DNA from 3 places in the Pantoea sp. GW821-FHT03E06 genome. Region 3 is predicted to be linked to each of the others. Evidence: predicted binding sites of a transcription regulator. Region 3 holds the regulator's gene; each other region holds the start of a gene.

Region 1 (10,922 bases), 460 kb from region 3:
AGCAAAATCTTTATAAGGAAGATATACCGAGAAAGGTCCGGAAGAGCGGGTACCAATAACACCCACGTGACTGACTTTTGCCAGAGGGAGCGCATAGTCGATGAGCTCCGAGCCCAGCGTGTCATTTTCCTTCAACTCAAAACGGAAGGGATTACGCACTTTCCCCGCGACATTGATCATCGGACCTTGCGGTTCCACGAGGATGACGTCCTGATCTTTCAGCGAAAGTTTAGGCATCTTACCTTGCTGCATAAACTCGTAGAGATCTATCTGGCGAATAACCCGGTTATGACGGATGACTTTAATCTGACGATAGCTGCCACGATCGGGATCAATACCACCGGCGCGTTTCAGGTAATAAAGAACGCTGTCCGATGATTGTCCTGCATATTGCCCAGGACGGATCACTGGACCAGTGACAAATACGCTGACTGGGGTGGCTGTTAATAAATTGACGTAAACGCTAATATTATTGGTGAAAACATCGCTAATATGGCTACTGACCAAATTGTTAACTTTGCTGGCCGCCACGTTCTGCACATTAATTGGGCCGACATCAGGAATGAAAATATTCCCCTGGTTATCAACCGTGACGACATTGGAGAAGTTCACTGCGCCCCAAATCCATATATTCAGTTTATCTCCTGGCGCGATGAGATAATTGTCATTCAATCCGTCGCTGCGCTCGGTTTCATAACCACCGGCAAACAAGTTAGCACCGTAAGGTGGCGGCAGGCCTGATTCAGATTGTGGCAGAAGTTTTCTTACGTCTGTTTCACCCGGCAATAGCATGCCCTGACGGTTTTGCTGAGCAAACGTACCGGCTCCCGATACAGCATTAGTCTGGCCTCCCAACGTAGCCTGGCCGCCGAGCTGTGTACGCCCGCTGTCGGCTGCATTAGCGGGGGCATTCATGCCAAACGTGGGTACCTGATCCGACGTGTCGGCAGCGTGCGTTACAAAGGAGCTGCAAGCGGCGCACATTAGCAGCAGCAGGGCGGTTAATTGACGAAACTTGGTTTTTTTCACAACATTTATCATCGATTTATTACTCAGCGATCAGGTTTCTGACAGACGCCTGTTCCAGTTGTGGGATCAGATACCAGCGATCAGCGCTCTTACACGCGGTACGTTGGGACTGATTGCGATTACTGTTAACTAACAACTCAACGCAATCCTGCCCGAGGGCGGAAACATAACGCTGGCCTAGCGTAAAGGTGGCGCCATTGGCGCTCAGAGCAGCTCCCTGCGGCAGCGTATTCAGTGATTGCTGGAGATTTTCCGGCATAGCCTGGAGATGAGTGGTATCGGACTTATTGACCAGCGGACGTGATGCGTCGACCTGCTTGGGCGAATAGGCGCAGCCAGCAAGAGGCAGAGCGAGCAGCATCACCATAAAGCGAATAGTTTTGTTCATTTGCAAATAGTTTCCATGTACTTAAAACCTGACGTGTAAATATTGAAAAACCAATGCGGCATGGCATGAACGAAATATTCATGATGAGTAATGAAAAGAAGTAATTAACCGCATTTGAAAAAAGGCTTAGAAGAGAAAATGATAATCGACATCATGAGTAAACAAGAGTGGGTGCACATTAGCCTTATGCGCCTCGAATCATTTTTTAACTAAGCGCCCCCAATAGAGTGGGGTGGAAATTGGTACGCTACCGCCCCAGGCTTTACAGCTACCTGTGCACTGGAACATTTCAAGTTCATTAGATAAAGCTATTTTCTGAGATGGGCTCCATGCTCAAAAAACAGCCGTATTATACGTGTCTTAAAATTATTGAATTTGCGTAAGAGCTGACAGAGTTGTAAGCATTTCGGTAACTAGAGGAGCGCGTGCGGAAAAGGGATTTTAAGCAGAGAGGAGTAACTTGCTGAAATGAAGCTTGATTATTTAATCAGCACCTTCAGGAATTATCATTCGCGCGCCCGAAAATGCACGCTTATCGGCTAATTGAAGCTGGTAAATGAAAATACGTCTATATTCCGGTTTAAGATGTCAAATAATTAAGTTAATTGAAAATATCTTGTCCATTATCAATATATCTTAGTGGCTATTTTGTTAATCGGCGTTGCAAGCGTCGATTGCAGGGCGAGGCAATCTTCGCGATAATCGCGCATAACACATCCCTTCCTCGTCGGGCTAACGACGCGGAGGGGATTTTTTTCATCTATATCCGCCATACTTCATGCTGTAGGCGCGTTGGCTGCTCTCGTTCATCCCAATCACTTACCTAAGTAAGTTCATCGGGATTCGCTCGTTTGCCGCCGTCCTGCAACATGAATTATTGAGGGTATTAAACCTAGCCTTTATAAGGAAGAGGACGATTTATGTATAACACCCTGGGCAATCAGTACGATAATTCCCTGGTTTCCAACGCCTTTGGTTTCATGCGTTTCCCGGTTAACTTCCAGCCTTACGACAGCGACGCCGAGTGGGTGATCACCGGTGTACCTTTCGATGCGGCAACATCAGGCCGTCCGGGCAGCCGTTTAGGACCCGGCGCCATCCGTCAGATCTCCACCAACCTGGCATGGGAAGGCTGCCGCTGGCCGTGGGATTTCGATTTGCGTCAGCGTCTGAATGTCGTCGATTGCGGCGATCTGGTTTATGCCTTCGGCGATTCGCAGGATCTGTCAGATAAACTGCAGGCGCACGCTGAGAAGCTGCTGGCGAACGGCAAGCGCATGCTGACCTTCGGTGGTGATCATTACGTGACGCTGCCGCTGCTGCGCGCGCACGCTAAGCACTTTGGCAAAATGGCGCTGGTGCACTTTGATGCGCATACCGATACCTATTCCAACGGTCCAACCTTCGATCACGGCACTATGTTCTTCACCGCGCCGAAAGAGGGCCTGATCGATCCACAGCACTCTGTGCAAATTGGTATCCGTACTGAGTTCGATAAGAGCCTCGGTTTTAACGTGCTGGATGCGGCGCAGGTCAACGATCGCAGCGTTGACGATATTCTGGCGGAAGTGAAGCGCACCGTTGGCGATCTGCCGGTGTATCTGACCTTTGATATCGATTGCCTCGATCCTGCACACGCGCCGGGCACCGGTACGCCAGTGATTGGCGGCCTGACCAGCGACAAAGCTACCAAGCTGATTCGTGGTTTGCAGGGCATGAATATTGTCGGTATGGATCTGGTGGAAGTGGCGCCGGGCTACGATCATGCGGATCTGACTTCGCTGGCGGCGGCGACGTTGGCACTCGATATGCTGCACGTACAGGCGGCGAATAAAGGTTAATCCTTGCGCTTGCGGCTACACTTACTGGCAGTCAATTAATCTGCGGAGGCAACGATGGGCTTACTTGATGATTTAGTTGGATCGCTGGGAAATAACAACGGAAGCGGGCAGGGCAATCAGCTCCAGCAGCTTATGGCTATCTGGAACTGGGTGCAGGAGCAGGGCGGCGTTGAAGTGTTGCTGCAAAAGTTCCAGCAGGGCGGCCTTGGGCAGGTGCTGAATACCTGGATTGGCAGCGGTAACAATCAACCGGTTAATAGCGGCGAGATTCAAAATGCGCTCGGCCAGGATCAGCTGCAGTCGCTGGCGGATAAGCTGGGTACCGATGTGAATGGTGCATCCGGCACGCTGGCGGCGCTGCTGCCGCAGGTAATTGATAAGCTGTCGCCGCAGGGACACGTCGACACGTCCAGTACGCAGGATTTGGGCGCGATGGTGGACGGCTTGTTTAAGCGCTGAGTTTTGCCAGGTTGGCATGAATGCCAACCCTACGTGTTAAGGAGCGCTTTGATGCGCTCCTTTTTTATGCGCATTACTTACCCGATGCAATCCGGTCACGGATATGTTGCGCGCGGGCTGCAGAATCAGGATGCGAATCAAACATTGTGCTCTGATGACCCTGTTCCAGCTTCGACAGTTTCTCAAAGCTGGTTGCTAAGCCGAGTGGATTAATGCCGCGCTTTTTCAGCAGATCGTAAGAGTAATCATCAGCTTGAGACTCCTGGGTTTGCGAGAATTGTGCATTCACTAATTTCTCACCCATTTCACCCAGTTCCGACTGCGATAGCGAGCCAATCACGCCGCCAACCGATGCCGCCGCGCTGCGCGTTGCCGTGGTGGTGAGCGCTACCTGCATCGCTTTGCGCGTATGGCCAAGCGCCACGTGGCCCATTTCATGGCCGAGTACGCCTTCCACTTCGTTGTCGGTCATCATATCCATCAACCCGCTGTAGACGCGAATGCAACCGTTCGCCATCGCCCAGGCATTGACGTCTTTGGTGAGATACACCTTGTAGTTGGCCGGCACGCCGTTGATGTTGTCGCCCAGCGCGGCAGCGATTTTGTTCAGTCGCTGCTGATATTCACTGTTAGCGGGGGCCAGTTGGTTGTCTTTATCCATCTGCGCACAGGATTGATTGCTTAACTCCTTCACCTGTGAATCGTTCAACGTATAGGCCTGATAGGCCTGTGCGCCAGATTGCAGCAGCGCGTTGTTATCGAATCCCTGGCAACCGCTTAATAGCGAAGCCATGCCCAGAGCGAGAACGGTGGCTCTCATTTTCATATCAGCATCCTTTGAGTAACAAGGTAAAGAAAACAAACACCTGAAACAGACACAGGCGTTTAAACGCTTTGGTTATAGCTCGCAAGTTGTTCACTTGCTAGCAGACAAGGCTGGAAATGCAACCGAATCGCCGTGATTTAGCACCCTGATGCATGTACTTTTGCCCTGATTTTCATGTACATTGATGTGCGACTTTTTTCTCGCTTCGCCTTATAACTGATTAATTACAATAAGTTAAGCGTGGCGGAGCATTAATCCGACCTGGAGTAGAAGATGCCCTCTCGTAAAGAGCTTGCCAACGCCATTCGCGCGTTAAGTATGGATGCAGTACAGAAAGCCAATTCGGGACATCCGGGTGCCCCAATGGGCATGGCGGACATCGCCGAAGTGCTGTGGCGTGACTTCCTGAACCATAACCCTACTAACCCGCTGTGGGCAGATCGCGACCGCTTCGTGCTGTCTAACGGTCACGGCTCAATGCTGATTTACAGCCTGCTGCACCTCACTGGCTACAACCTGCCAATGAGCGAACTGCAGAACTTCCGTCAGCTGCATTCTAAAACTCCAGGTCATCCGGAATACGGCTACACCGCTGGCGTGGAAACCACCACCGGCCCGCTGGGCCAGGGCATTGCAAACGCGGTCGGTTTTGCCATTGCCGAGCGCACGCTGGCGGCGCAGTTCAACCGTCCCGGTCATGACATCGTAGACCATAACACCTACGTGTTTATGGGCGACGGCTGCATGATGGAAGGCATTTCTCACGAAGTGTGCTCCATCGCCGGTACCCTGAAGCTAGGCAAACTGGTTGCCTTCTATGATGACAACGGCATCTCTATCGACGGCCACGTGGATGGCTGGTTCACGGACGACACCGCGAAACGCTTCGAAGCCTACGGCTGGCACGTAGTGCGCGGCGTGGACGGTCACGACGCTGACGCAATTAAGAAAGCGGTGGAAGAAGCCAAAGCGGTTTCCGATAAACCTTCGCTGCTGATGTGCAAAACCGTGATTGGCTTCGGTTCGCCGAACAAAGCCGGCACGCACGACTCGCACGGCGCGCCGCTGGGTGCCGATGAAATCACGCTGACCCGCAAACAGCTGGGCTGGAACCACGGTCCGTTCGAAATCCCTTCAGACATTTACGCGCAGTGGGATGCTAAAGAAGCCGGCCAGGCGAAAGAGTCCGCGTGGGATAAGAAGTTTGCTGCCTACGCTGCCGCGCATCCGGAGCTGGCTGCCGAGTTCAAGCGTCGCGTGAACAACGAATTGCCGGCTAACTGGGCCAGCGAGTCGCAGAAGTTCATCGAGCAGCTGCAGGCCAACCCGGCGAAAATCGCCAGCCGTAAAGCCTCGCAGAATGCCATTGAAGCATTTGGTAAAATCCTGCCGGAATACCTGGGCGGCTCCGCTGACCTGGCGCCAAGCAACCTCACCATGTGGTCGGGTTCTAAGCCGATCAATGAAGACGCGGCGGGCAACTATATTCACTACGGCGTGCGCGAATTCGGTATGACCGCTATCGCCAACGGTATTGCGCTGCACGGCGGCTTCCTGCCGTACACCGCCACCTTCCTGATGTTCGTTGAGTACGCGCGTAACGCCGCACGTATGGCCGCGCTGATGAAAATCCGTCAGATCATGGTCTACACGCATGACTCGATTGGCCTGGGCGAAGATGGTCCAACGCACCAGCCGGTTGAGCAGATGGCCAGCCTGCGCATGACGCCAAACATGAGCCTGTGGCGCCCGTGCGACCAGGTTGAATCTGCAGTGGCGTGGAAGTACGCCATCGAGCGCGTTGACGGTCCATCGGCGCTGATCTTCTCGCGTCAGAACCTGGCACAGCAGGATCGCAGCGCTGAGCAGCTGGCTAATGTGGTGCGCGGTGGTTACGTGCTGAAAGACAGCCAGGGAACGCCTGAGCTGATCCTGATCGCTACCGGTTCTGAAGTGGAGCTGGCGGTGGCGGCGTATGAGCAGCTGACGGCCGAAGGCCGTAAGGTGCGCGTGGTCTCTATGCCGTCTACCGACGCCTTCGATAAGCAGGATGCGGCGTACCGTGAATCCGTGCTGCCGAAAGCCGTTGCCGCACGCGTGGCAATCGAAGCGGGCATCGCCGATTACTGGTTCAAATACACCGGCCTGAACGGCGCAATCGTCGGTATGACCACTTTCGGTGAGTCAGCGCCGGCGGATCAGCTGTTCAAAGAGTTTGGCTTCACCGTTGAGAACGTAGTTAAGACGGCGAAATCGATTCTGTAATTTTGCGTAATAAATTGCGCCGCTACCGGTTATGCATCGCCTGTAGCGGCGCGATTCATCGCGCGCATCTGTACCACATCTCCTACCTCTAACCTGAAACGGTTCAATTATTCCTGCAGTAATAATTTCTTCATGCAAAATTTGTGACGTAGATCCAATATTCTGCCACTCAATTGATCGCAATCATTCCCGTTATTCCTCTCTTGCATTACTCTAGCTGAACCGTTTCAGTCGTGAGCGAGTTTCTACATTTTGCCTCTGCTGACAGACAATAATTCCCTGTACAAAACGGTGTGAAACGCTCAGGCTAATCGGCACGTTTTTTCGGGTGTTGTTGAAGGTAGAGATGACCGTTCGTGTAGCAATAAATGGTTTTGGTCGTATCGGGCGTAACGTGTTGCGCGCTTTGTATGAAACCGGCCGCCGGGCTGAAATCACCGTGGTCGCCATTAACGAACTGGCGGACGCCGCCGGCATGGCGCATCTGCTGAAGTACGATACCAGCCACGGACGTTTTGCCTTTGATGTGCGCCAGGAGCGCGACCAACTGTTTGTTGGCGACGACACCATCCGCATCCTGCATCAGGCCGAAATAGAGGTGCTGCCGTGGCGAGAATTGAATGTGGATATCGTGCTGGATTGCACCGGCGTTTACGGTAGCCGCGCCGATGGCGAGGCACATTTGCTGGCGGGCGCGAAGAAAGTGTTGTTCTCGCATCCTGGCGGTAACGATCTTGATGCCACCGTGGTGTTCGGTGTAAACGAACAGGCTCTTAAACAAACTGACCGCATCGTCTCCAACGCATCCTGTACCACCAACTGTATTATTCCGGTGATCAAATTGTTGGATGATGCGTTTGGCATTGAGTCGGGCACCGTGACCACCATTCACTCAGCGATGCACGATCAGCAGGTGATTGACGCCTATCACAGCGATCTGCGCCGTACCCGCGCCGCCAGTCAATCGATCATTCCGGTGGATACGCGTCTTGCTGCTGGCATTACCCGTATTTTTCCGAAATTTAACGATCGCTTCGAGGCTATTGCGGTGCGCGTACCCACCATCAACGTGACAGCCATTGATTTAAGCGTGTCTGTGCGCGAGGCGGTGAAGGCGTGTGAGGTCAACGCGTTGCTGCAAAACGCGTCAGAAGGGGCGTTTCGTGGTATAGTTGACTATACGGAATTACCGTTAGTCTCAGTAGATTTTAACCATGATCCGCACAGTGCCATCGTTGATGGCACGCAAACGCGGGTTAGTGGTCATCACCTTATCAAAACGCTGGTTTGGTGTGACAACGAGTGGGGCTTTGCTAACCGCATGATCGACACGACGTTAGCAATGGCCGCAAGCGGTTTCAGGTAAGACGCGGACTGCGTCTGGCAAAACTTATGAGAATCAACGAGAGGGTTCACCATGTCTGTAATTAAGATGACCGATCTGGATCTTGCTGGTAAACGCGTTCTGATCCGTGCCGATCTCAACGTGCCAGTGAAAGAAGGGAAAGTGACGTCAGATGCACGTATTCGTGCTTCTCTGCCTACCATCGAAGCGGCGTTGAAACAGGGCGCGAAAGTGATGGTTACCTCTCACCTGGGTCGTCCGACCGAAGGTGAATACAACGAAGAGTTCTCCCTGCTGCCGGTTGTTAACTACCTGAAAGAAAAACTGAACAGCACCAACGTAACCCTGGCGAAAGACTATCTCGAAGGCGTAGAAGTTGGCGCGGGTGAGTTGGTGGTGCTGGAAAACGTACGCTTTAACAAAGGCGAGAAAAAAGACGAAGAAACCCTGTCGAAGAAATATGCCGCGCTGTGCGACGTCTTCGTCATGGATGCGTTCGGCACCGCGCACCGTGCGCAGGCTTCTACCCACGGCGTGGGCAAGTTCGCGCCTATCGCTTGTGCCGGTCCGCTGCTGTCTGCTGAGCTGGAAGCATTGGGTAAAGTGATGAGCAATCCAGAACGTCCGCTGGTTGCTGTGGTAGGCGGTTCTAAAGTTTCTACCAAATTTGACGTGCTGCAGTCGCTGGTTAAGATCGCCGATACCGTGATCGTGGGCGGTGGTATCGCGAATACCTTCGTTGCCATCGACAATAACGTCGGTAAATCTCTGTACGAGCCAGACTTCGTTGAAGCGGCGAAAAAGCTGCGTGATGAGCACGGCATTCCGGTTCCTACCGATTCACGCGTAGGTACGGAATTCTCTGAAACTGCACCGGCAACCGTGAAAAAGGTTACCGAAGTTGCGGATAACGAAGAGATTATGGACTTCGGCGACGAAACTGCGAACGCGATGGCTGCGATCCTGAAAGACGCGAAAACCATCCTGTGGAACGGTCCGGTTGGCGTGTTCGAATTCCCGAACTTCCGTAAAGGTACCGAGATCGTGGCCAACGCCATCGCTGATAGCGATGCATTCTCTGTTGCCGGTGGCGGCGATACGCTGGCCGCTATCGACCTGTTCGGTATCGAAGATAAGATCTCCTATATCTCTACCGGCGGCGGCGCATTCCTCGAGTTCGTGGAAGGCAAAAAACTGCCAGCAGTTGCTATGCTGGAAGAGCGCGCGAAACAATAACTCTTTGGGGGCGGCGCTTCGGCGTCGCCTGAAGGCTAGCCCTTTTTTGGGCAATCAAATCGCAATCCCTTCGGGGATGAACGGTAACGAAACGGGACACAACCATGTCTAAAATTTTTGATTTCGTAAAACCCGGCGTTGTCACTGGTGACGACGTTCAGAAAATTTTCCAAGTAGCGAAAGAAAACAAATTCGCTCTGCCTGCAGTTAACTGCGTTGGCACGGATTCCATCAACGCGGTACTGGAAGCTGCGGCCAAAGTGAAAGCGCCGGTCATCGTTCAGTTCTCCAATGGTGGTGCTGCCTTCATCGCCGGTAAAGGTTTTAAAACTGATGAGCCACAAGGCGCGGCAATCGCTGGTGCTATTGCGGGTGCCTATCATGTGCATCTGATGGCTGAAAAATACGGCGTGCCGGTTATCCTGCACACCGACCACTGCGCGAAGAAACTGCTGCCGTGGATCGATGGTCTGCTGGACGCGGGCGAAGAGCACTTCAAGAAAACCGGTAAGCCACTGTTCTCCTCGCACATGATTGATCTGTCTGAAGAGTCACTGGAAGAGAACATCGAGATCTCCTCTAAGTATCTGGCGCGTATGGCTAAGCTGGATATGACCCTGGAAATCGAACTGGGCTGCACCGGTGGCGAAGAAGACGGCGTGGACAACAGCCACATGGACGCTTCTGCCCTGTACACCCAGCCAGAAGACGTTGATTACGCCTACACCGAGCTGAACAAAATCAGCCCACGTTTCACTATCGCGGCTTCCTTCGGTAACGTGCACGGCGTGTACAAGCCAGGCAATGTGAAACTGACCCCAACCATCCTGCGTGATTCTCAGGAATACGTAACCAAGAAACATAATCTGCCGCACAACGCGCTTAACTTCGTGTTCCACGGTGGTTCAGGTTCTTCTGCGGCAGAAATCGAAGAATCAATCGGTTACGGCGTAATCAAAATGAACATCGATACCGACACCCAGTGGGCAACTTGGGACGGTATCCTGCAGTACTACAAAAAGAACGAAGCCTATCTGCAAGGCCAGCTGGGTAACCCGAACGGCGCTGATAGCCCGAACAAGAAATACTACGATCCACGCGTTTGGCTGCGTTCAGCGCAGGCATCAATGGTTGTTCGTCTGGAACAAGCATTCAAAGAACTTAACGCTGTCGACGTTCTGTAATTATTCCTTACAGTACAAAAAAGGCCCGAAAGGGCCTTTTTTTATGCGTCTCGTCTGGAAAATCCCACGAATTCAGGCCATTTTTGGCGCTTCGCCCTATTTTTGTTTAACCTTGTAATCGGAGTGTCGGAGTCAATCTGGCAGTTTTTTGCATTTTCCCGCGGGAAACTCAATAACAGGGCTAACAAATGGAAGACTTAAATGTCGTTAATGGCATTAACAGTGCCGGTGGATGGCTGGTACGTAATCAGGCACTGATCCTTAGCTATGCGGTCAATATTGTGGCGGCGATCGTTACCATCATCATTGGTATGTTCATCGCACGCATTATTTCAAATGCCATTAACCG
Region 2 (10,922 bases), 1.9 Mb from region 3:
CATTAACGACCTTGGCAAAGAAGCCATCTATCAACGTACGGGCATTCAGTTTCTCCCCATCAATACGCTCTATCAACTGCGTGCGCTGCATCAACAGCAGCCCGATTGGCAGGCACGAGTGCGCCATGCCTTAATGATTCCGGACTACCTGCATTATCGCCTTACCGGCCAGATGAACTGGGAATATACCAACGCCACAACGACGCAATTGCTCAATATCCAGAGCGGTGAGTGGGACCACGATTTACTGGCGTGGGCGGGTGTCCCTGCTGAGTGGTTTGGTAAACCGACGGCACCGGGAAATACCGTGGGATACTGGACCAGCGCCAGTGGCAACTATATTCCCGTGATTGCTGTCGCCACTCACGACACCGCCAGTGCGGTTCTGGCGACACCATTGATGCAGGATGATGCTGCCTACCTCAGTTCAGGCACCTGGTCACTGATAGGCATTGAGAGTTTGCAGCCTTGTGTCAGCAGCGCTGCGCTTAACGCCAACGTGACTAACGAAGGCGGAGCAGAAGGCTATCGTGTGTTGAAAAACATCATGGGCCTGTGGCTGCTGCAACGAGTGTGCACGGAACTGCACATTACCGATCTCTGCTCACTGATCGATGATGCTGCACAAGAACCGCTGTGCCACGCCCTGATCAATCCCAACCACAGCCGCTTTATCAACCCTATCAGCATGGTCCAGGAGATTCAAAACGCCTGCGCCGAGCAGAATATGCCGGTGCCGCAAACGCCTGCCGCGCTAGCGCGCACCATTTTTGACAGCCTGGCACTGTTATATCGCCAGTCAATCAGGGAACTCGACCAGCTCCGCGCCACGCCGCTGCGGCAGCTACATGTGGTGGGCGGTGGCAGCCAAAACCCGCTCCTAAACCAACTGTGTGCCGATGCTTGTCAGGTACCCGTATTGGCCGGCCCTATTGAAGCCTCAACGCTCGGCAACGTCGGTTGCCAGTTAATTGCGCTGGGGGAATTGCGTGACGTTAACGATTTACGCCGCTGCATCAGCCAAAACTTCCCGTTGAAAACATTTGAACCGCTAAAAAACAGTGCCTTTGCTGCCCATCAGGCACGCTTTGCGGCGCTGAGCCAACCTGCTAAGGAACTTGCATATGACTAAGCTGATTGAACAAGCCTATGAACTGGCTAAACAACGCTATGCCGCGATGGGCATAGATGTGGAACAGGTGATGGCGCAACTGGATGGCATTCCTGTCTCAATGCACTGCTGGCAGGGCGATGATGTTCGCGGTTTTGAAAATCCGAACGGCGAATTAACCGGCGGCATTCAGGCGACGGGCAACTATCCCGGCCGCGCCCGCAATGCGGACGAGCTGCGCGCTGATGTAGAAAAGGCGATGTCGCTTATTCCCGGCGCCAAACGCCTCAACCTGCACGCGATTTATCTGGAGAGCGATAAGCCGGTTGATCGTGATGCAATTGAGCCACAACATTTCAGCAACTGGGTGGAATGGGCTAAAACGCATAAGTTAGGTCTCGACTTCAATCCAAGCTGCTTCTCGCATCCGCTGAGCGCTGATGGTTTCACGCTGTCGCACGCAGATAAAGGTATTCGCCAGTTCTGGATCGATCACTGCAAAGCCAGCCGCCGCATTTCTGCCCACTTTGGCGAGCAGCTAGGTACGCCTTCGGTCATGAATATTTGGGTACCGGACGGAATGAAAGATCTCACCGTCGATCGATTAGCGCCACGTCAACGACTGGCCAGCGCGCTTGATGAAGTTATCAGTGAAAAACTCAACCCAGCGCATCATATCGATGCCGTAGAGAGCAAACTATTTGGCATTGGGGCAGAGAGCTACACCGTGGGCTCCAATGAGTTCTGCCTCGGGTATGCCAGCAGCCGCCAAACCGCATTAACGCTCGATGCCGGGCACTTCCATCCTACCGAAGTGATTTCGGACAAAATATCCACCGCCATGCTTTACGTGCCGCGTCTGCTGCTGCATGTGAGCCGCCCAGTGCGTTGGGACAGCGATCACGTGGTCATTCTCGACGATGAAACGCAAGCCATCGCCACTGAAATTGCCCGCCACAAGCTGTTCGACAAAGTGCATATCGGCCTCGACTTCTTCGATGCTTCGATCAACCGCATCGCGGCATGGGTGATTGGGACGCGCAATGCCAAAAAAGCGCTGTTACGTGCGCTGCTTGAGCCAACCGATCAGTTACGTAAGCTGGAATTAGAAGGGGATTACACCGGCCGTCTGGCCATGCTGGAAGAACAGAAATCCTTGCCGTGGCAAGCGGTATGGGAAGCATGGTGCCTGCGCCACGATGTTCCGGCTGACGCCAGCTGGCTGAGCGAAGTCCGTCATTATGAACAACAAACACTGCGTCAACGTTAAGGGACACATCATGCAAAATATTCTCTCTTCCGCTTTTGTTCAGGGAATGGTTAAAGCGACCAGCGACATGTGGTTGAAGGGCTGGGATGAGCGTAACGGCGGTAACGTTACCCTGCGCTTGTTACCTGAGGAAGTTAAAGCTTACGCCAGTGATTTTTATACGGAGCCGCGCTGCATTGAGTTGACGCAACCCGCACCGGCCCTGGCCAATGACTGGTTTCTGGTAACCGGTTCGGGCAAATTTTTCCGCAATGTCCAGATCGATCCGGCCGATTGCCTCGCGCTGTTGCAGGTGGATGACAAAGGGTTGTCATACAAAATCCATTGGGGATTGAGTCATGGTGGCTTGCCAACGTCAGAATTAGCTGCGCACTTTCAGTCGCACAGCGTGCGCAAGCAGATCTCCAACGGCGTCGACCGCGTCATCATGCATTGTCACGCCACCAACTTCATGGCGCTGAGCTATGTGGTGGATCTGGACTCAGCGCGCTTTACGCGCTTGCTATGGGAAGGCAGCACTGAATGTCTGGTAGTGTTCCCCGATGGCGTTGGCATTCTGCCGTGGATGGTGCCTGGCACCGATGGCATTGGGCAAGCGACAGCGGATGCGATGGCAAACCACAGCATTGTGATGTGGCCGTTCCACGGCATTTTTGGTGCTGGCCCCAATCTTGATGAGACGTTTGGCTTAATCGATACCGCCGAAAAATCATCAGAAGTGGTGGTAAAAGCGCTGTCGATGGGCGGCATTCGTCAAAGTATCACCACCGAGCAGTTGATTGCATTGGGTGAGCGTTTCAACGTCAAGCCATGGCAAGCAGCTTTACAGGCGGAGCGCAGTGATGTTGCGTAAGGCGTTTGTGATGCAGGTTCATGCACACTGCCACGATGAGTATTTGCGTCGCCATTCGCCTATATGGCCAGAGCTGGCCGAAACGCTGAAAGCCCATGGTGCACACAATTATGCTATTTGGTTAGACGAAGAGCGCAATCTACTCTTTGCAAGTGTGGAGGTTGAGTCTGAAGCGCGTTGGGATGCTGTGGCAAAAACGGATGTGTGTCAGCGCTGGTGGGCATCGATGAAGGAGTTAATGCCAGCAAATCCTGATAACAGCCCGCTGAGTGCGGCTCTCAAACCGATGTTTTTCTTGCCGTAGAATCGCGCGTTAAAAGAAGTTAAGCAGGCCAGCATTCATGTTGGCCTGCATTTTTATCTAGCTCAGCTCACAATAACCTGCCAACGCAGGCCAAATTGCCATCTGCGTATCGACGATCTGGTCAAGATCGGCGCGATTGGCACCTTCGCGAGCCCGTACCGACATTCCCTGCAGCAAGCAGGCGAGATAACTGGCTAATGTGCTGCTGTTAGCGCACTGCGGCAGTTCATTACGTTGCTGCCGCTTATCGAGAAACGCTTTTAACGCAGACTCTTGCGCATGATGCTGCTGCGCAAGCATCTGTGCCACCTCTTCTGAGCCAGACGATAACGCGCTGGACGTACAGATAAAAAAGCAGCCTGCGGGTTTATCGCACTCGGTAAAACAAGCCGCGGTGGCGCGAAAATACGCTTCAATTGCGGTTTTCACATCCAGCGCATCATCATTCAATACCGCATTACGCTGTGCACTGAATGTTTCGATGTAGCGCTGCATTGCCGCACGAAATAAACCCTCTTTGTTTTCAAACTCAGCATAGAGCGTAGGTGCTTTAGCGCCGGTTGCGTTAACCAAATCTGACAGCGAAGTGCCTTCGTAACCATGGGCCCAGAACAGCATCAATGCTTTATCTAGCGCATCGTTACGATCAAAGACTTTTGGTCGACCGCGAGTTTTACGGTTTACCGCTGCGGTAATGTCTGTCATTGGGCACCTCATTGCATGAAAACACCCAATTAAATTACCGATCATTAAATAAATATGCAAGTCGACTTCATCTTACCTGCGTTAGGCTTTGCCCGTTTGTGCTTTCGCTGGCTAAAAGCACCCGAATGGATAAGTCAAAAAAGCGCTGAAAGCCCATAATCACGCCACTCCCGATTAAAATAATGACCGTTAATAAAATGATTGACGAGCATGCCCATTCGGCGTTAGCATTTAATTAACGGTTGTTAAGTTAATCGCATCCGACCCCAATTCATCTGTGTATAAGAGAGAAAATTATGAAAAGCATTAAACTGACCCTGGCCGCTGTGGCACTGTCCTCCATCGCGTTTGGTAGCATGGCTGCCGATCTGGTAAACGAAGCGCCAATGAATCAACAACAGATTGGCGTGATTAGCGCTTCAGGTAGCACTAACCTGACCTCGCTGGAGAACCAGCTATCGGAGAAGGCCAATGCTGCGGGAGCAAAGTCTTTCCGCATAACTTCGACCTCTGGCAACAACAAGCTAAATGGCACAGCAGTCATTTATAACTAAGAGAATTGTGCAGCGTGCCCCGAAGCATGCTGTGAGAAATGAATAAAAGGCTTCAGCAGCGTATGTCTGCTGAAGCCTTTTTTATTATCCGTTAGAACGTAACTGAGGATAGCGACGGAAGATAGCGATACACCAGAACAGGGCGGCAAGCCCAATGATGCCACCAACGTTACCCACATCTGACATTTTCATATGCAGGCTAACCTGGTTGCCCAGCAGCGCGCCTGCACCAATGCCAATATTGTAAATCCCTGAGAACAGCGACATTGCGACATCAGTTGCATCCGGTGCCAGTGCCAACACGCGCACCTGCATAGCCAATCCGATCATCATCATTGCCATGCCCCAGGCGATGCATAGTATGGTGATTGCGGCGGGACGCGCGGCGGCAAAGACCAATAGACCCATGCTCAACGTGATGATAGCAATGGCCGCGATCAGCATCGCTGAGGGGAATTTATTACCTAGCGTGCTGAACAACACGCTGCCGATAATGCCAGCCGATCCAAACAGCAGCAAAAGCAGGGTGGTGAAGTTTTCATCGGCATTGGCCACAACCTGCATAAACGGTTCGATATAGCTGTAAGCGGTGTAATGCGCCGTCACCACCACCGTTACCAGAATGTACATGGCGACCAACGCAGGACGACGGAATAACATCGGTACGCTGCTCAGCGAACCGGTGTGTTCACTAGGCAGGCGAGGAAGTACGCGCATCAGCAGGATGAGCAATACCAAAGCCGACAATCCAATCATACCGAAAGTAGTACGCCAGCCGAGGTATTGACCCACGATGCGGCCAATGGGCACACCCAATACCATCGCCAGCGCCGTCCCGGTAGCCAGCATACTTAATGCCTGTGTTTTCTTACCGGCAGGCGCCACACGAATTGCCAGCGAAGCGGTAATTGACCAGAACACCGCATGCGCCAGCGCAATGCCGATACGGGAGATAACCAGAGAAGTGAAATCCCACGCCACAGAAGAGAGCACGTGGCTGGCAATAAACAGAATAAATAGCACCGACAGGAGTAAGCGGCGTTCAATGTTACGCGTCAGCAACATCAACGGCAGCGACAATAGTGCCACCACCCATGCATAGATGGTGAGCATGATGCCAACGTCGGCGGTCTTCATGGCATAACTGGCGGCGATATCCGACAGCAGACCAACCGGAACGAATTCCGTGGTGTTAAAGACAAAAGCAGCGATAGCCAGCAGCACGACGCGCAGCCAGGCTGTCTTACGGGAGACGGTTGTAGATTGCATGGAGTTCAAATCAGTCAGGCGGCGAATGTCAGGGCCAAATTGCACCCCATAAAGGTGACCTTTGTCACAAAATTGCGGCTATTGTGGAGCATTAATGCGCCGAGGGAAACCGTTTGTCGGGCTTTTATCGCTGAATATTTTTTATCACCTCCGGCGTGGTTAATAGCCTGAGGTTATTATTGTTTTCTGCTCGATAAATAAACAGCGCGAAGAAGTGAAGTAAAATGCTAAGACGGGTTCGGGGCGATCTGGACCTTGGGCGCATTCCTTACATAAAGGTCCAGACAATATTAAGCTGAAATTTATAATTATTATGAAATCCCTTAGTTTCGCTTAACAAAATGGTTTAACCGCTTAAGCCATTGTCAGACCAGTATTATCAGAGTCTCACCATGTGTTTTAGTGCCACACTATTCTGGGTTGTCAGGTTTTTTTTTACACCGACCGGACAACAGTGCTCGCAGCCCATCGCGCTGGTATAAAACTTACGCGCCTGTTGGATGGCGGCGTTCGGCGTATAAAAAGTACCTAGAAAACGGCGTGCATTATCGGAAGGGAGGAACGGGCAGCCCGTTGCATGTACCACATGATTGTCGTTATAGCCGGCATGCTTATCGACGTAATAATAGAGTTCCATCTAACGTCCTCATTGCTGTGAAATAATAAAAGTCTAACTATTGTTGGAATGGAATTATTATAGCGATGAATCGCCATTTTGTTTTATCTGGAACTGTCAGAACGGCGGGTGGCGTAACGTGATAAAAGAAGCGGGGCGCACAGGCCCCGAGAGAAAGGTGAAAAGTATTACAGTTTTCGGCACTGTAAGCGCCATCCGACCAACAAAGCCATTAATAATAAAAGCGTAATGAAGACGGTGACGCCTATCCAACCATAGCTATGCCAGAACACGCCACCTAGCGTTCCTGCCACACTTGAGCCCACATAGTAGCTGAACAGATAAAGTGAAGAGGCCTGGCCTTTAGCGCGGCGCGCGCGTGGACCAATCCAGCCGCTTGCAACCGAGTGAGCGGCAAAGAATCCAGCGGTGAACAACATCATGCCAGGTAAAATTGCCCACAGTGAGTCAAAGGCGGTAAGCAACAGTCCCGCGAGCATGATCGCCGTGGCGCTAATCATCACTGGACCACGCCCAAAGCGGCTGGTCATGGCCCCGGCCTTCGGCGAGCTCCAGGAGCCGGTAAGATAAACAATTGAAAGCAAACCCACCACGGCCTGGCTTAGCGACCACGGTGCGCTCAGAAGGCGATAACCGATGTAGTTAAACAGCGTCACGAATGCGCCCATCAGCAGAAAGCCTTCCGCAAACAGCAACGGCAGTCCTTTATCGCGCCAGTGCAGGCGGAAGTTGATGAACAAACTGCGCGGTCGCAACGATGCCGGACGGAAATGGCGCGATGCTGGCAAAATTTTCCAAAACATCAGCGCACCGGCAAGGGCAAAGCAGCCGATAACGCCAACGGCAATGCGCCATGAGAAAAAGTCAGTGAGAACGCCGGTAAGCAATCGTCCACTCATACCGCCAATCGAGTTGCCGCTAATATACAGTCCCATCGAAAAGGCGATAACCCGCGGATGAATCTCTTCGCTCAGATACGTCATGCCCACAGCCGCGACGCCGCTAAGCGATAAACCTATCAACGCGCGCATCAGCAAAATCCCCTGCCAACTGCTCATGGTGGCTGATATCAACGTGCAAATGGCCGCGAGCAATAGCGCCGTTACCATTACCGATTTGCGTCCAATTGCGTCCGATAACGGGCCGGTAAACAGCAATCCCAACGCCATTAACCCGGTCGAAAGTGAGAGCGAAATGCTGCTCTCTGCGGGCGACACGCCAAATTGCTGTGATAGCACTGGGAGGATGGGCTGTACGCAATATAACAAAGCAAAAGTGGCAAGGCCGGCGGAAAACAGCGCAAGGGTCACGCGCATAAACTGCGGCGATCCGCGCTCAATCCATTCTGAAGGGGGTACAGCGGGTGCAGGCTCTACGGACAACTCGTCTTCATCAAGTATCCCCGCCTGGGAAGAGCGACTCACGGAACATCCTCGGTTGGTGATTAATGACGTTACTGTAGGAAAGCGCTAATAGGTTGTACAATATATTAATAATCTCAAATAAGACGTTTAAAATATGAATATTGAGTTGCGCCATTTACGCTATTTCATCGCCGTGGCGGAAGAGTTGCATTTTGGCCGTGCAGCGCAGCGCCTGAATATTTCGCAACCGCCGCTCAGTCAGCAGATTCAGCATCTGGAACAGGAAATTAGCGCTCAACTTTTTACGCGTACCAATCGTAGCGTGCAGCTCACGCCCGCAGGGCGCCTTTTTCTCCAGGATGCGCGCGCTATTATGCTGCAGGTTGAGCAGGCAACGGGCCGTGCGGCGCGAGTACATAGCGGCCAGGAGGGTGAGTTACGCATCGGTTTTACGTCGTCCGCTCCGTTCACCGGTCTGGTATCCGATGCGCTTTATCAGTTCCGGCAGCGCTGGCCGGAGGTGCACATTCAGATGCAGGAGAACAATACGCGCCAGCAGCTTGCGCCTCTGCATGAAGCGCGGCTCGATCTCGGCGTTATGCGCAATACGCCGCTACCCAACGACCTGCAACATCGGGTGTTACTGCGTGAACCGCTCTGTGCCGTGGTGCACTGGGCACATCCGCTGGCTGATGCGGAATCAATTTCCATCCAGCTATTAGCAAACGAGCCATTTGTGTTTTTTGATCCGCAAGGGGGGACGGCGCTGTACGGAGAAATTCTGGCGCTGCTGCATCGTTATCAAATCCAACCCTTTATTACCCAGGAAGTCGGTGAAGCGATGACTATTCTTGGCCTGGTGGCAACCGGTCTTGGTGTCTCGATCTTACCGGCGTCTTTCCGTCGAGCGCGTCTGGCGGATGTGGTATGGATTCCCTTGCAGGAGAGCGATGCTATTTCTGAGGTTTGGCTAGTCTGGTCGGCGACGCGTGAACCCACCGCGCAGATGGCAAATATGATGACGCTGATGCTCAAAAATGCCGAGAATTGAACCAGCTGTTGTCGCGATATACTCTCTTTATGTGCGATAAATCACATTTCTAATCAAATATTTGACGCTGCCGGTCAATCTGCATCACCATAGCTGCTGTTTATTTAGAAGCGCGAAAATAATGGGAGCAGGGGCGTGAATCTGTACAGTCAACCTGGCCATATTGACCAGATAAAACAGACCAACGCAGGTGTGGTTTACCGACTGATTGACCTTTACGGCCCGATTTCGCGTATTGAGCTGTCTAAACGTGCCCAGTTAGCACCCGCCAGTATTACCAAAATCGTACGTGAAATGCTTGATGCCCACCTGGTGCAGGAAACGGAGTTTCAGGATCCGGGCAGTCGCGGGCGTCCGGCGATTGGTCTGATCCTCGATACCCTTGCCTGGCACTTTCTCGCTATTCGCATCCAACCCGGACAGATTACGCTAACGCTGCGCGATCTCAGCACGCGAGCAATCCAGGAAGATCGATTACCGCTGCTCGCCACGCCTGAAAAGCCATTGCTACAAACCTTGCAAGACATCGTCAATGATTTCTTCATTCGACATCAAAGTAAGCTGGAGCGGCTAACCGCTATCGCCATTACGCTACCAGGGTTAATCAACGCCGCTTCGGGCGTGGTGCATCGCATGCCAGGATATGATGTGGAGGAGATGCCTCTGGGAGAAACCCTGGCTCAGCGCACCGGGCTACCGGTGTTTGTGCAGCATGATATTTCCGCATGGACGCTCGCAGAAGCGCTATTTGGCGCATCGGGCGGCGCGCAAAACGTGATTCAGATAGTGATTGATGAAACGGTTGGCGCGGGCGTCATTAGCGGCGGACAGTTGTTGCATAAGAATGGCCGCACCTTAGTGGAAATTGGACATACGCAAATCGATCCCTACGGCCAACAGTGCTATTGCGGGAATAATGGTTGCCTCGAAACGGTGGCCAGCACCGGAAGTCTGCTGAACCTGACGGCGCAGCGTTTGCCGTCGCAGCCAGAAAGTTTGTTGCATGATGCACCTTTGACCATCGCAAGCCTGTGCTCGGCAGCCCAGCAGGGCGATCGTCTGGCGCGCGATGTCATTGCCGGAGTGGGTCATCATATAGGCCGCATGCTAGCAATGATGGTCAACATCTTTAATCCTCAACAAATACTTATCGGTTCTCCGCTCAACCAGGCTTCTGACGTTTTGTTTCCGGCGGTGAGTAGTACCATTCGTCAGCAGGCATTGCCCGCGTACAGCCGTGAAATCCAGCTCACGCCAACGGCTTTCAACGATCCTGGCACCTTTGGCGGCGCGGCGCTGATCAAAGACGCGCTCTATAGCGGCTCTTTATTGGTAAAACTGTTGCAGGGATAATTAAAGCTCACCTTAAGTTTGCGCTAACGCAATCTGCTTCTCGCCACATTTACTTAAACTGCCTCCTTCGCACGTTACACATCGCTTTAATGAAGGAGGAGAGTGGTGAAAACACTTTTTGTCACCGGTACCGACACCGCGGTGGGTAAAACCGTCGTATCACGCGCGTTATTACAGTGTTTCGCAAAAGCCGATTTATGCGCAGCAGGTTACAAACCTGTCGCCAAAAGCGCGCAGGTCACACCTGAGGGGCTACGTAATAAAGATGCGCTTTTATTACAGCAGTCTTCCGCTCTCACTCTGCCTTATAGCGCGGTGAATCCTATTACGTTGATTGAGGATGAGATCAGCACCAGCTCTTCGCAACGTATTGATTATTCACTGTTGAGTCGCGGGCTTCATGATTTACAAGCGCGCGCAGCCTGCGTTGTGGTTGAGGGCACGGGTGGTT
Region 3 (10,922 bases):
GGCTCAAACCCATCGCAATACCAACCGGAATGCCAATCAGCGCGGCAAAGAATAGCGCCACCAGCATACGCGCCAGGCTGGCACCTAAGTGCTGCCAAAGCGTAGCGTCCATAAAGCCTTGCGGGCTGGCAATCAATATCAGTTTTTGCAGCACCACCTGCGGCGGCGGTAAAAACAGCGGCGCAATTAAACCGAGCGCCGTGATGCCCCACCACAGCAACAGCAGCACGCCTACGCTCAACAAACTGAGAGAGAACTGGCGGGAAAATGGCCAGCGCAGTCTGCGACGACGCGTTTGGGTTTTCTCATCAATCACCGCACTCATAGGAACGCCTCGCGCTGGGAAAAGACCTGATTCAACACATATTCCCGACGTTCGATAAACGCCGGGTCGGATTTAATAGCGCGGCACGGTTCCCCGGCGGCGAAGCGCTGGCCAAAATCGAGCTTCAGGCGTTCCACTACGCGGCCCGGGCCGGGTGACAGCAGAACTAATTCACTGGCAAGGAACACCGCTTCTTCAATGTCATGGGTGATCAACAGAATCTGCTTGCCGGTATCACGCCACAGCGTCAGCAGCAGGGTTTGCATCTGTTCACGGGTAAACGCATCCAGCGCGCCAAACGGCTCATCTAACAGCAGCAGCTGAGGATCAGCTGCCAGCGCACGCGCAATGCCCACGCGCTGACGTTGACCCCCAGAGAGCTGCCAGATAAAACGCTTCTCTGCACCTTCAAGTCCTACTTTGCGGATTAAACGGCGTGCAATGTTATGGCGCTCCGCCTTCGCCATCCCCGCCAGTTGCAAGCCGAACGCAACGTTATCAATCACGTTACGCCACGGCAGCAAACCTTCATTTTGAAACACCACGCCGCGCTCGGCGCCCGGCCCTTGCACCGCTTTGCCATCCAGCGTAATGCTGCCGGATTCAAGCGGCAGAAAGCCGGCGATGAGATTCAGCAGCGTGGTTTTGCCACAGCCGGAGGGGCCCAGCACCACCAGCAGATCGCGGCTGCCCAGCTGCAGATTGATATCCTGCAGCGCGGGTTGACCGGCGTAACGCGCATTGAGATGGGTGATGTTGAGCATACGGCCTCCGTTATTTCGCTAAGGGTGCAACGAATCGCGTGGTGACGAAGCTGCTGTAATCGCTGTCGGCCTCAGGTACTTTGCCCTGCTCTTTCAGGAAGTTTGCGGTATCAACAATCGCTTTGTTTACCGGCTTACCGAGCTGCTCGACCTGCTGTTGCGCAGTCAGGTACGTGTTGCCTTTTACCAGCACCGGCACATCCCCTTCAGGAACGCCGCTCAGGCGCGCCAGCTTGCTCAAATTGTCTGGCTGCTTCAGCCATTGGTCCGGATTCGCGATGTAAGCCTGCTGCGCTTCAACGGCGCTGCGCGCAAAGGCGGTGACGATTTCCGGATGCTGCTGCGCGAAATCTTTACGCACTACCCAGACGTCCAGCGTTGGTGCGCCCCATTTGCCCACCTGCGAAGAGTCGGTCAGGACATTGCCATCTTTCTCCAGCTCATTTACCGCCGGAGACCACACGTAGGCGCCATCAATGTCACCGCGTTTCCAGGCGGCAATAATCGCCGGTGGCTGCAGATTCACTAACGTCACCTGCGAAGGCTTGATGCCCCAATGTTTCAGCGCGGCGAGGAAACTGTAATGGGTGGTAGAGATGAAGGGCACGGCGATGCGCTTGCCGATCAGATCTTTGGGATCCTTGATGGTTTTCTTCACCACCAGCGCTTCGGAGTTACCGAGCTGGGAGGCCAGCAGGAAAGCTTCAATCGGCAGTTTTTGCGTGGCGGCGACAGCCAGCGGGCTGGAGCCGATATTACCGATTTGAACGTCGCCCGACGCCAGCGCACGCAGCACGCTGGCACCGCTATCGAATTTACGCCAGTCAACCGTCGCGCCGCTCTCTTTGGCGAAGGTGTTATCTGCCTGTGCCACTTTGGCCGGTTCAGCCGACGTTTGATACGCCACGGTGACGTTGACCGCCTGCGCCTGGAACGCCATCAGGGCCAAAGCCGCAGCCACCGCCGTTATTGTTTTTTTCGTTGCCATCATCACTCACCCCAATGTGTTTTTGTGAGGGCAGTTTCTCCAGCGACAGTAGTTTCATAAAGGAATTAAAAATTATCCCTAATGACGATCCGTTCTTAGATCAACATCGGGCAAGCCTATGCAAAAAGCGCAAATACAAAGAACAGGCGAAATGATAAATATGTCACGCGCTCACATTAGGACTGTGATATTGATAGACTTCTCATTTTTCCTCATCTCCTACAAACGGTCCTAATCCATGTCGATTGAGAAAGTCGCGCACTTAGCGGGTGTGTCAAAAGCCACGGTTTCACGGGTTTTGAACCACAATCCCGGCGTGCGTCCGGATACGCGCGCCAAAGTGCTCGCGGCCATCGACATTTGTGATTACCAGCCAAATTTACTGGCGCGACAATTGCGCACTGCTCAAAGCCATATGCTGCTGGTACTGATTCCCGACATTACCAATCCGTTCTGCTCCCGCGTGGTTCAGGGCATTGAGGCCGAAGCCGAAGCGCAGGGCTATCACATCCTGCTGTGCAATTCCGGATCGCAGCTGCGGCGCGAAGCGGCCTACATTGCGCTGCTGACCGGTAAAGTGGTGGATGGCGTGATCACCATGGATGCGGCGGCGTGCCTGCAAGAGCTGAAAGAGCTGATTGGCGATGCGCCCTGGGTGCAGTGTGCCGAATACGATCCCTCAATCGCGGCATCCAGCGTGGCGATTGATAATAAAGAAGCCGCATTCGAAACCGTGTGTTACCTGGCGAGCAAAGGCCGCCGGCGTATTGCGCTGGTGAATTGCGATATGCGCTACCTCTATTCACATCAGCGTGAAGAGGGCTATCGCAATGCACTGGAAAAACTAAACCTTAATTGGGGCAGCGTGGCCTATGCGGAAAACGTTTCGTGCGACGCGGGCAGCGCGGCGTTGCGCGAGCTGCTAATGCTGCCTGAGCGCCCTGATGCGGTATTTGCGGTTTCGGATGTGCTGGCGGTTGGCGTGATTCATGCGGCTTTGGAAGCGGGTTTGCGCGTGCCAGAAGACTTAGCGGTGGTGGGATTTGATGGCATCAACTTTACCAGCAGTCTGAATCCGCCGCTGACGACCATCGAGCAGCCGATGAATCGCATGGGCGCGCGTAGCGTACAACTGTTATTGAATCGGATTCGCCAGCCAAACTCGCCGGTGGTGCACGAGGTATTGCCCTGGAAGCGCGTCGAGCGCGCTTCCAGTTAACTCAGCGCCAGATCAGCAACACGCAGGCGGCGGTAAGCAAGCCCATTGCCAGATTGAAGATTTTCCATGCGCGCGGGCTGCGCAGCAGACGTCCAATCAGCGAACCAAAGCCCATCCAAATCACGCCCGAAACCACGTTTACCATCGCCATGCCGATACTAATCGCCACCACTGAATGAAGATATTGGCTACCAGCAAGGCTGAAGCTGGCAACCGCACCCAGCGCCATCAGCCAGGCTTTCGGATTGATCAACTGCAACAAGCCGCCTTGCCAGAACGGCATCTGCTTCACATTGACGTCATCGGTTTCCAGCTTTTCATATTCAGCGGTGGCGATTTTCCACGCCAGCCACAGCAGATAAAGGCTACCGGCAATCTTCAGAATCAGATGAAGCGAAGGATAAAGCAGGATGAGACCGCCGATGCCAAATGCCACCATCAGCAACATGACTTGCATGCCAATCATGATACCAATGAGCAGCGGTATGGTGCGCAGGAAGCCAAAATTAGCACCAGAGGCGGTAAGTAACATATTATTGGGCCCGGGCGTGATGGCTGCGACCCAAAGAAAACCTAACATTGATAAAAAAAGACTCAGTTCCATGTATATTCGGGTGCTCCTCACCCAGTAAAGCGAACAACCCATCGAAGCTATCAGCGACTTATGCATCAGACAAGCCTTTACCCAAGCTATTTTGATCGCCCCAGCGGCGAGCGCTTTAAACCACTGCGCGGATTCACTAACGCGCATCTGCAAACGCTGCTGCCGCGCATTTTACGCCGCCGCGTTACCCTACGCCCGCACTGGCAGCGTCTTGACCTGCCCGATGGTGATTTTGTTGATTTAGCGTGGAGCGAAGATCCGGCGCAGGCACGTCACAAGCCGCGCATGGTGATGTTTCACGGTTTGGAAGGCAGTTTCCGCAGCCCTTATGCGCATGGCTTGATGCAGGCGTGCCAGGCGCGTGGTTGGCTGGCGGTGGTCATGCACTTTCGCGGCTGTAGCGGCGAACCGAATCGCCTGGAGCGCATCTATCACTCCGGTGAAACCGAGGACGCCACCTATTTCCTGCACTGGCTGCGGCGTGAATGGGGAACCGTACCGACCGCTGCGGTTGGCGTTTCGCTGGGCGGTAACATGCTGGCTTGCCTGCTGGGCATGCAAGGTAATGATGTGCCCATCGACGCTGCCATCGCCATTTCGGCACCGCTGGCGTTGGAGCCATGCAGCACCAAGCTGGATGTCGGCTTCTCACGTTTCTATCAACACTATTTACTGACGCAGCTGAAAAAGAACGCCACGCGCAAATTACATGCCTGGCCCGGCACGCTGCCGGTCGATCTCAGCCAGCTGCGCGCTTTTCGCCGTCTGCGTGAATTTGATGATGCAATAACCGCTCGCGCGCACGGTTTTGTTGATGCCAACGACTATTATCAACGTGCCAGCGCCATGCCGCTGCTGACCGGCGTACGCAAACCGCTGCTGATCATCCATGCACAAGACGATCCTTTTATGACCGATGCTGTGATCCCGCGCCCTGAGCAGCTGTCAGCCTCCATTCAATATCAACTGACGCAGCAAGGCGGTCACGTAGGTTTTGTGGGTGGCACCTTACTCAAACCGAAAATGTGGCTAGAACAGCGCGTGCCCGACTGGCTCTCAACTTATCTGGATGTGCAATTGTGATTATTCCGTGGCAAGAACTTGAAGCAGAAACGCTGGAAAACCTGATTGAAACGTTCGTGCTGCGCGAAGGCACCGATTACGGCGAGCAGGAACGAAGCCTGATGCAAAAAGTGGCCGACGTGCGCCGTCAGCTGGAGCGCGGCGACGTGGTGCTGGTATGGTCGGAGCTGCATGAATCCATCAACATCATGCCGAAGGGTGAATTTCGCGGCTGATGCACCCAGCGGCAATTCGTGGTAACAATGCTCATCGCCGGACTTCACAGGGAGCTCTGTTATGTCAGCCAGGCATCCAATTATTGCCGTCACTGGTTCCAGCGGCGCCGGAACCACTACCACCAGCCTCGCCTTCCGCAAGATTTTCCAGCAGCTGAATCTGCATGCGGCGGAAGTCGAAGGCGACAGTTTCCATCGCTACACGCGTCCAGAAATGGACATGGCGATCCGTAAGGCGCGCGACCTCGGTCGCCATATTAGCTATTTCGGCCCGGAAGCGAATGACTTCGGCCTGTTAGAGCAGACGTTCAAACACTACGGTAAAACCGGGCTGGGCGAATCGCGTAAATATCTGCATACCTATGATGAAGCGGTACCGTGGAATCAGGTTCCGGGCACCTTCACGCCGTGGCAACCGCTGCCGGAAAACACCGATGTGTTGTTCTATGAAGGCCTGCACGGCGGCGTTGTCACGCAGCAGCAGAATGTGGCAGAACATGTTGATCTGCTGGTTGGCGTGGTGCCGATTGTTAATCTCGAGTGGATTCAGAAGCTGGTGCGCGACACCGGCGAGCGCGGTCATTCACGCGAAGCGGTAATGGATTCAGTGGTGCGTTCGATGGAGGATTACATTAACTTCATTACGCCACAGTTCTCGCGCACGCACATTAACTTCCAGCGCGTGCCGACCGTCGATACCTCAAATCCGTTTGCCGCACGGGAAATCCCGTCATTGGATGAGAGCTTCGTGGTGATCCATTTCCGTGGCTTAGAAGGGATTGCGTTCCCCTATCTGCTGGCGATGATTCAGGGATCGTTTATCTCGCACATTAATACGCTGGTGGTACCCGGCGGGAAAATGGGATTAGCAATGGAGCTGATTATGCTGCCGCTGGTGCAACGACTGATTGAAGGGAAGCGGATTGAATAAGAGTGATAGGTCGCCATTAATGGCGACACTACGAAATGAGCGCGTTTTGTAGGGTGCGCATTAATGCGCACCTGGAAACATCAACGTTCGATCACTTCATAGCTATGGGTGATTTCCACGCCTTTGCCCAGCATGATCGCCACCGAGCAATATTTTTCCGCTGACAAATCAACCGCGCGGGAAACCGCCTTATCACTCAACGCTTTGCCGCTGACAATAAAATGCAGGTTGATGTGGGTAAAAATGCGCGGTGCTTCTTCGCGGCGTTCAGAGGTGAGTTTCACTTCGCAATCGGCCACATCGCTGCGCCCTTTTTGCAGAATCGAGACCACATCAATGGCGCTGCAACCCCCTGCTGCCATTAACACCATCTCCATTGGACTTGGCGCTTTATCACCGGAATTCCCGTCCATTAACACCTGATGTCCGGATGAGGATTCTCCGAGAAAGGTAAGACCTTCCACCCATTTCACTCGTGCCTGCATGATTCTTTCTCCTGAAGCGGCGGTTTTGCCGCCAGAGTACGCTTTCACCTGATAAACAGCAATCCAGACTATTCCCCCGTTTGCTGAAGCGAGACAACACAAGACAGCTCGCAAAAGCTGTGCTACAAACAGTGCTGAAAATATTTTCGTCGTTACAGACGAAGGCGGGAAGAATCAAAAGCGTAGCTTAAGAATGACCCGGAATAATTTTTCCATTACTGGAAACGCTCGACGATTAAACCGCCTGACAGGGAAAAAATGCCCCCTGTATTTTGGGCACGATTACAACAGAGGATAATAGCGAATGGTTCTCGGCAAACCGCAAACAGACCCTACACTCGAATGGTTCCTGTCCCATTGCCATATTCACAAATATCCGTCCAAAAGCACGCTCATCCATCAGGGTGAGAAAGCGGAAACGCTGTACTACATCGTGAAAGGTTCCGTAGCGGTACTGATTAAAGATGAAGAAGGCAAAGAGATGATTCTCTCCTACCTCAATCAGGGAGATTTCATCGGCGAACTCGGTCTTTTCGAAGAAGGCCAGGAACGTAGTGCCTGGGTGCGTGCGAAGTCTGCCTGTGAAGTGGCTGAAATTTCCTACAAAAAATTCCGTCAGCTGATTCAGGTAAACCCGGATATTTTAATGCGACTTTCGTCGCAAATGGCGCGTCGTCTGCAAGTGACATCAGAGAAAGTGGGCAACCTTGCTTTCCTTGACGTAACAGGACGTATCGCGCAAACGCTGCTTAATCTGGCTAAACAGCCAGATGCGATGACTCACCCAGACGGCATGCAAATTAAAATCACCCGTCAGGAAATTGGTCAGATCGTGGGCTGCTCACGCGAAACCGTGGGTCGTATCCTGAAAATGCTGGAAGATCAGAACCTGATCTCTGCACACGGTAAAACCATCGTCGTCTACGGCACCCGCTAATTTCTTCTCACCCACGGCGTGATGGCAACATCGCGCCGTTTCTATTTGCGATGAGCTGATGTGGCGCCGAATCATCTATCATCCTGAAGTTAACTATGCACTGCGGCAAACGCTGGTGCTGTGCCTGCCTGTGGCTCTCGGCTGGCTGTTTGGCGATCTGCAAAAAGGTCTGCTGTTCTCGCTAGTGCCTGCCTGCTGCAATATGGCGGGTCTTGATACGCCGCACAAACGCTTTTTCAAACGCTTGATTGTGGGTGGTTCGCTGTTTGCCACCGGCAGCTTCCTGATGCAAATTTTGACCGCTTACCAGATTCCGCTGCCGTTGATCCTGCTGGCGCTACCGCTGCTGATCGGCGTGACCGGCGAAATCGGCCCGCTGCATGCACGCCTGCTGCCCGCCACCTTAATCGCTGCTATCTTTACGCTCAGCCTGGTTGGGCGCATGCCGATATGGGTGCCGCCGCTGCTCTATATTGGCGGTACGCTGTGGTACGGCTTGTTCAACTGGTTCTGGTTCTGGCTGTGGAAAGAGCAGCCGATGCGTGAATCGCTCAGCCTGCTGTTTCGCGAGCTGGCGGATTATTGCGATGCCAAATACACCTTACTGACACAGCTGACCGATCCGGAAAAAGCGTTACCGCCGCTGCTGGCGCGCCAGCAGAAAGCGGTCGATCTCATCACTACCTGTTACCAGCAAATGCATATGCTGTCGGCCAGCCGCGATAACAGTCACAAGCGCCTGACGCGCGCCTTCCAGGTGGCGCTGGATTTGCAGGAACACATCTCGGTCAGCCTGCATCAGCCCGAAGAGGTACAGAAACTGGTGGAGGAGAGCCACGCTGAAGCGGTGATCCGCTGGAACGCCAAAATCATCTCCGCACGTTTGCGCGTGCTGGCTGATGCGATTCTCTATCATCAGCTGCCGGATCGTTTTCACATGGAGAAACAGCTGGGTGCGCTGGAGAAAATTGCCCGTCAGCATCCGGATAACCCGGTTGGCAACTTCTGCCTCTATCACTTCAGCCGCATCGCCCGCGTATTGCGCACGCAGAAGCCGCTTTACACGCGCGATCTCATGGCCGATCGTCAGCGCCGCTTACCGCTATTGCCAGCGTTGCGCAGCTATTTATCATTCAAATCTACCGCGTTACGCACCGCGGCCCGCTTCGCCGTAATGCTGATGTTTGGTAGCGCGCTGGCGCTGTTCTTCAACATTCCTAAACCCTACTGGATTCTGATGACCATCATGTTCGTCAGCCAGAACGGCTACAGCGCCACGCGCGTGCGTATTCAGCACCGTGCGCTGGGCACCTTTGCCGGTTTGCTGATTGCCGCCGCCTCGCTGCGGCTGGCGGTGCCGGAGTCGATCACTCTGCTATTTATGCTGGGCATCACGCTGGCGAGCTATCTGATCACGCGGAAATATTACGGCTGGTCGATGATTGGCTTCACCGTCACCGCGGTGTATTCACTGCAGCTGCTATCGCTCAACGGCGCGCAATTCTTGTTGCCGCGCATGATGGACACGCTAATGGGCTGTTTGATTGCTTTCGCCGGTATGATTTGGCTATGGCCACAGTGGCAAAGCGGGCTGCTGCGTAAAAATGCGCACGATGCGCTGGAAGCATATCAGGACGCACTGCGCTTGCTGCTCGGGCCGGAACAGGCGCCGGAGAAGCTGGCTTATCAGCGCATAAAGGTTAATCAGGCGCACAATGCGCTGTTCAACTCCCTGAACCAGGCGTCGAGCGAGCCCGGCTTCAACCTGCAATATTTGCAAGATATGCGCATGTGGGTGACGCACAGCCAGTTTATCGTTGAGCACATCAACGCCATGACGATTCTCGCGCGCGAGCACACCATGTTGACGTCGAAGCTGGCGGAACGGTATCTGCAATCCTGTGAAATCGCGCTGCAGCGCTGTCAGCAGCGGCTGGCGTATGACGGGCCGGGCAACGACAGCAATATTCTGGAAGCGCCGGAAAATCTTAATGAAGGGCCGGTAACGATTGTCGAACAGCACGTGAAGCGGATTTTGCAGCACCTTAACGTCATGCACACTATCTCTTCACTGGCGTGGAGCCAGCGACCGCATCATGGCCGCTGGCTCAAGGCGTTACGCCCGAAAGCGGATTAAGCGGCCAGCACCTTTTCAATCGCCGTAGCGAAACGCGTCATGCCTTCGGCGATGTCGGTTGGCTCAATCACCAGCGACGGCACAAAACGAATCACATCGCTGCCGGCGGTGAGAATCATCAGCCCTTCCGCAGCAGAAGCATTGAGGATGTCGCGCGCCTTGCTGGCGAACTGCGGCTGCAGCGCGGCACCTATCAGCAGACCTTTGCCACGAATCTCGCTGAAGATAGCGAATTTACTGTTGATGGCCTGCAGCGCTTCCACAAACTGCTGGCGGCGCGCTTCCACACCTTCCAGCACTTCCGGAGTATTGATGATATCCAGCGCGGTTTCCGCAATCGCGCAGGCCAGCGGATTGCCGCCGTATGTGGTGCCGTGCACGCCCGGCGCCATCACTGCCGCAATGTCATTGGTGGTCAACATCGCGCTTACCGGGAATCCGCCGCCCAGCGCTTTCGCGGTGGTCAGGATATCGGGCTTGATGCCGTAATGCTCGTAGCTGAACAGCTTACCGCTGCGGCCCATGCCGCTCTGTACTTCATCTAATACCAGCAGCGCATTATGTTCGTCGCACAAGGCACGCAGGCCCTGCATAAATTCCTGCGTAGCCGGTACCACGCCGCCTTCGCCCTGAATCGGTTCTACCACAATGGCGCAGGTGTGATCGTCAATCACCGCTTTTACCGCGTCGAGATCGTTGAACGGCACATGCACGATGTCAGCCGGTTTTGGCCCGAAGCCATCGGAATATTTCGGCTGCCCGCCAACCGACACGGTAAACAGCGTGCGGCCATGGAACGCATTGTGGAAAGCGATAATTTTGCTTTTGAATGGGCTGTGTTTTTTGCAGGCATAATAGCGCGCCAGCTTGAAGGCCGCTTCGTTGGCTTCTGCGCCGGAGTTACCGAAAAACACGCGGTCGGCAAAGGTAGCAGCGATCAGTTTACTCGCCAGACGCAGCGCCGGTTCGTTAGTGAACACGTTGCTGGTGTGCCACAGCGTTTCGCCCTGGGTTTTCAGCGTCTCCACCAGCGCCGGATGACAATGGCCCAATGCCGTCACCGCAATACCGCCTGAGAAATCGATATACTCTTTGCCCTGCTGATCCCACACTCGGCTGCCCTTGCCTTTAACCGGCACAAACTGCGCAGGTGCATAAACAGGCAAAATTACGTTATCGAACGTTTCCCGGGTTACCGCTAGTTTTTCCGCTGCCATTGACGACCTCATCGGGT

The links. Region 3 encodes CRP, which controls carbon source genes, mostly activating them, when cyclic AMP is high. Its sites were predicted from a motif close to ATGTGANNNNNNTCACAT; they were not measured.
Region 1: a site for CRP is predicted at 6,950-6,967, ahead of epd (erythrose-4-phosphate dehydrogenase). Genes of this name have one in related genera too.
Region 2: a site for CRP is predicted at 9,148-9,165, ahead of mlc (sugar metabolism global transcriptional regulator Mlc). Genes of this name have one in related genera too.

What each region holds. Positions count from the first base shown of each region.
Region 1 covers NZ_JBWKUG010000001.1:3,361,511-3,372,432, reverse strand. Annotated here, with positions in the region: gene AC07WB_RS15700 (polysaccharide biosynthesis/export family protein) at 1-1,029, opposite strand, end outside; gene AC07WB_RS15695 (hypothetical protein) at 1,049-1,417, opposite strand; gene speB (agmatinase) at 2,338-3,258, shown strand; gene AC07WB_RS15685 (YidB family protein) at 3,313-3,717, shown strand; gene loiP (metalloprotease LoiP) at 3,791-4,543, opposite strand; gene tkt (transketolase) at 4,817-6,808, shown strand; gene epd (erythrose-4-phosphate dehydrogenase) at 7,155-8,174, shown strand; gene pgk (phosphoglycerate kinase) at 8,226-9,389, shown strand; gene fbaA (class II fructose-bisphosphate aldolase) at 9,494-10,573, shown strand; gene mscS (small-conductance mechanosensitive channel MscS) at 10,762-10,922, shown strand, end outside.
Region 2 covers NZ_JBWKUG010000001.1:1,954,660-1,965,581, forward strand. Annotated here, with positions in the region: gene rhaB (rhamnulokinase) at 1-1,132, shown strand, start outside; gene AC07WB_RS09115 (L-rhamnose isomerase) at 1,125-2,381, shown strand; gene rhaD (rhamnulose-1-phosphate aldolase) at 2,392-3,234, shown strand; gene rhaM (L-rhamnose mutarotase) at 3,224-3,538, shown strand; gene AC07WB_RS09130 (TetR/AcrR family transcriptional regulator) at 3,596-4,243, opposite strand; gene bhsA (multiple stress resistance protein BhsA) at 4,540-4,797, shown strand; gene AC07WB_RS09140 (sugar transporter) at 4,882-6,066, opposite strand; gene AC07WB_RS09145 (hypothetical protein) at 6,446-6,703, opposite strand; gene ynfM (multidrug efflux MFS transporter YnfM/SxtP(Kp)) at 6,871-8,127, opposite strand; gene AC07WB_RS09155 (LysR family transcriptional regulator) at 8,222-9,118, shown strand; gene mlc (sugar metabolism global transcriptional regulator Mlc) at 9,254-10,471, shown strand; gene bioD (dethiobiotin synthase) at 10,574-10,922, shown strand, end outside.
Region 3 covers NZ_JBWKUG010000001.1:3,825,962-3,836,883, forward strand. Annotated here, with positions in the region: gene tauC (taurine ABC transporter permease TauC) at 1-325, opposite strand, end outside; gene tauB (taurine ABC transporter ATP-binding subunit) at 322-1,089, opposite strand; gene tauA (taurine ABC transporter substrate-binding protein) at 1,100-2,080, opposite strand; gene AC07WB_RS17915 (LacI family DNA-binding transcriptional regulator) at 2,316-3,296, shown strand; gene AC07WB_RS17920 (LysE family translocator) at 3,298-3,900, opposite strand; gene AC07WB_RS17925 (hydrolase) at 3,961-4,983, shown strand; gene AC07WB_RS17930 (YheU family protein) at 4,980-5,198, shown strand; gene AC07WB_RS17935 (phosphoribulokinase) at 5,260-6,129, shown strand; gene AC07WB_RS17940 (OsmC family protein) at 6,210-6,614, opposite strand; gene crp (cAMP-activated global transcriptional regulator CRP) at 6,919-7,551, shown strand; gene AC07WB_RS17950 (YccS/YhfK family putative transporter) at 7,610-9,688, shown strand; gene argD (bifunctional acetylornithine/succinyldiaminopimelate transaminase) at 9,685-10,905, opposite strand.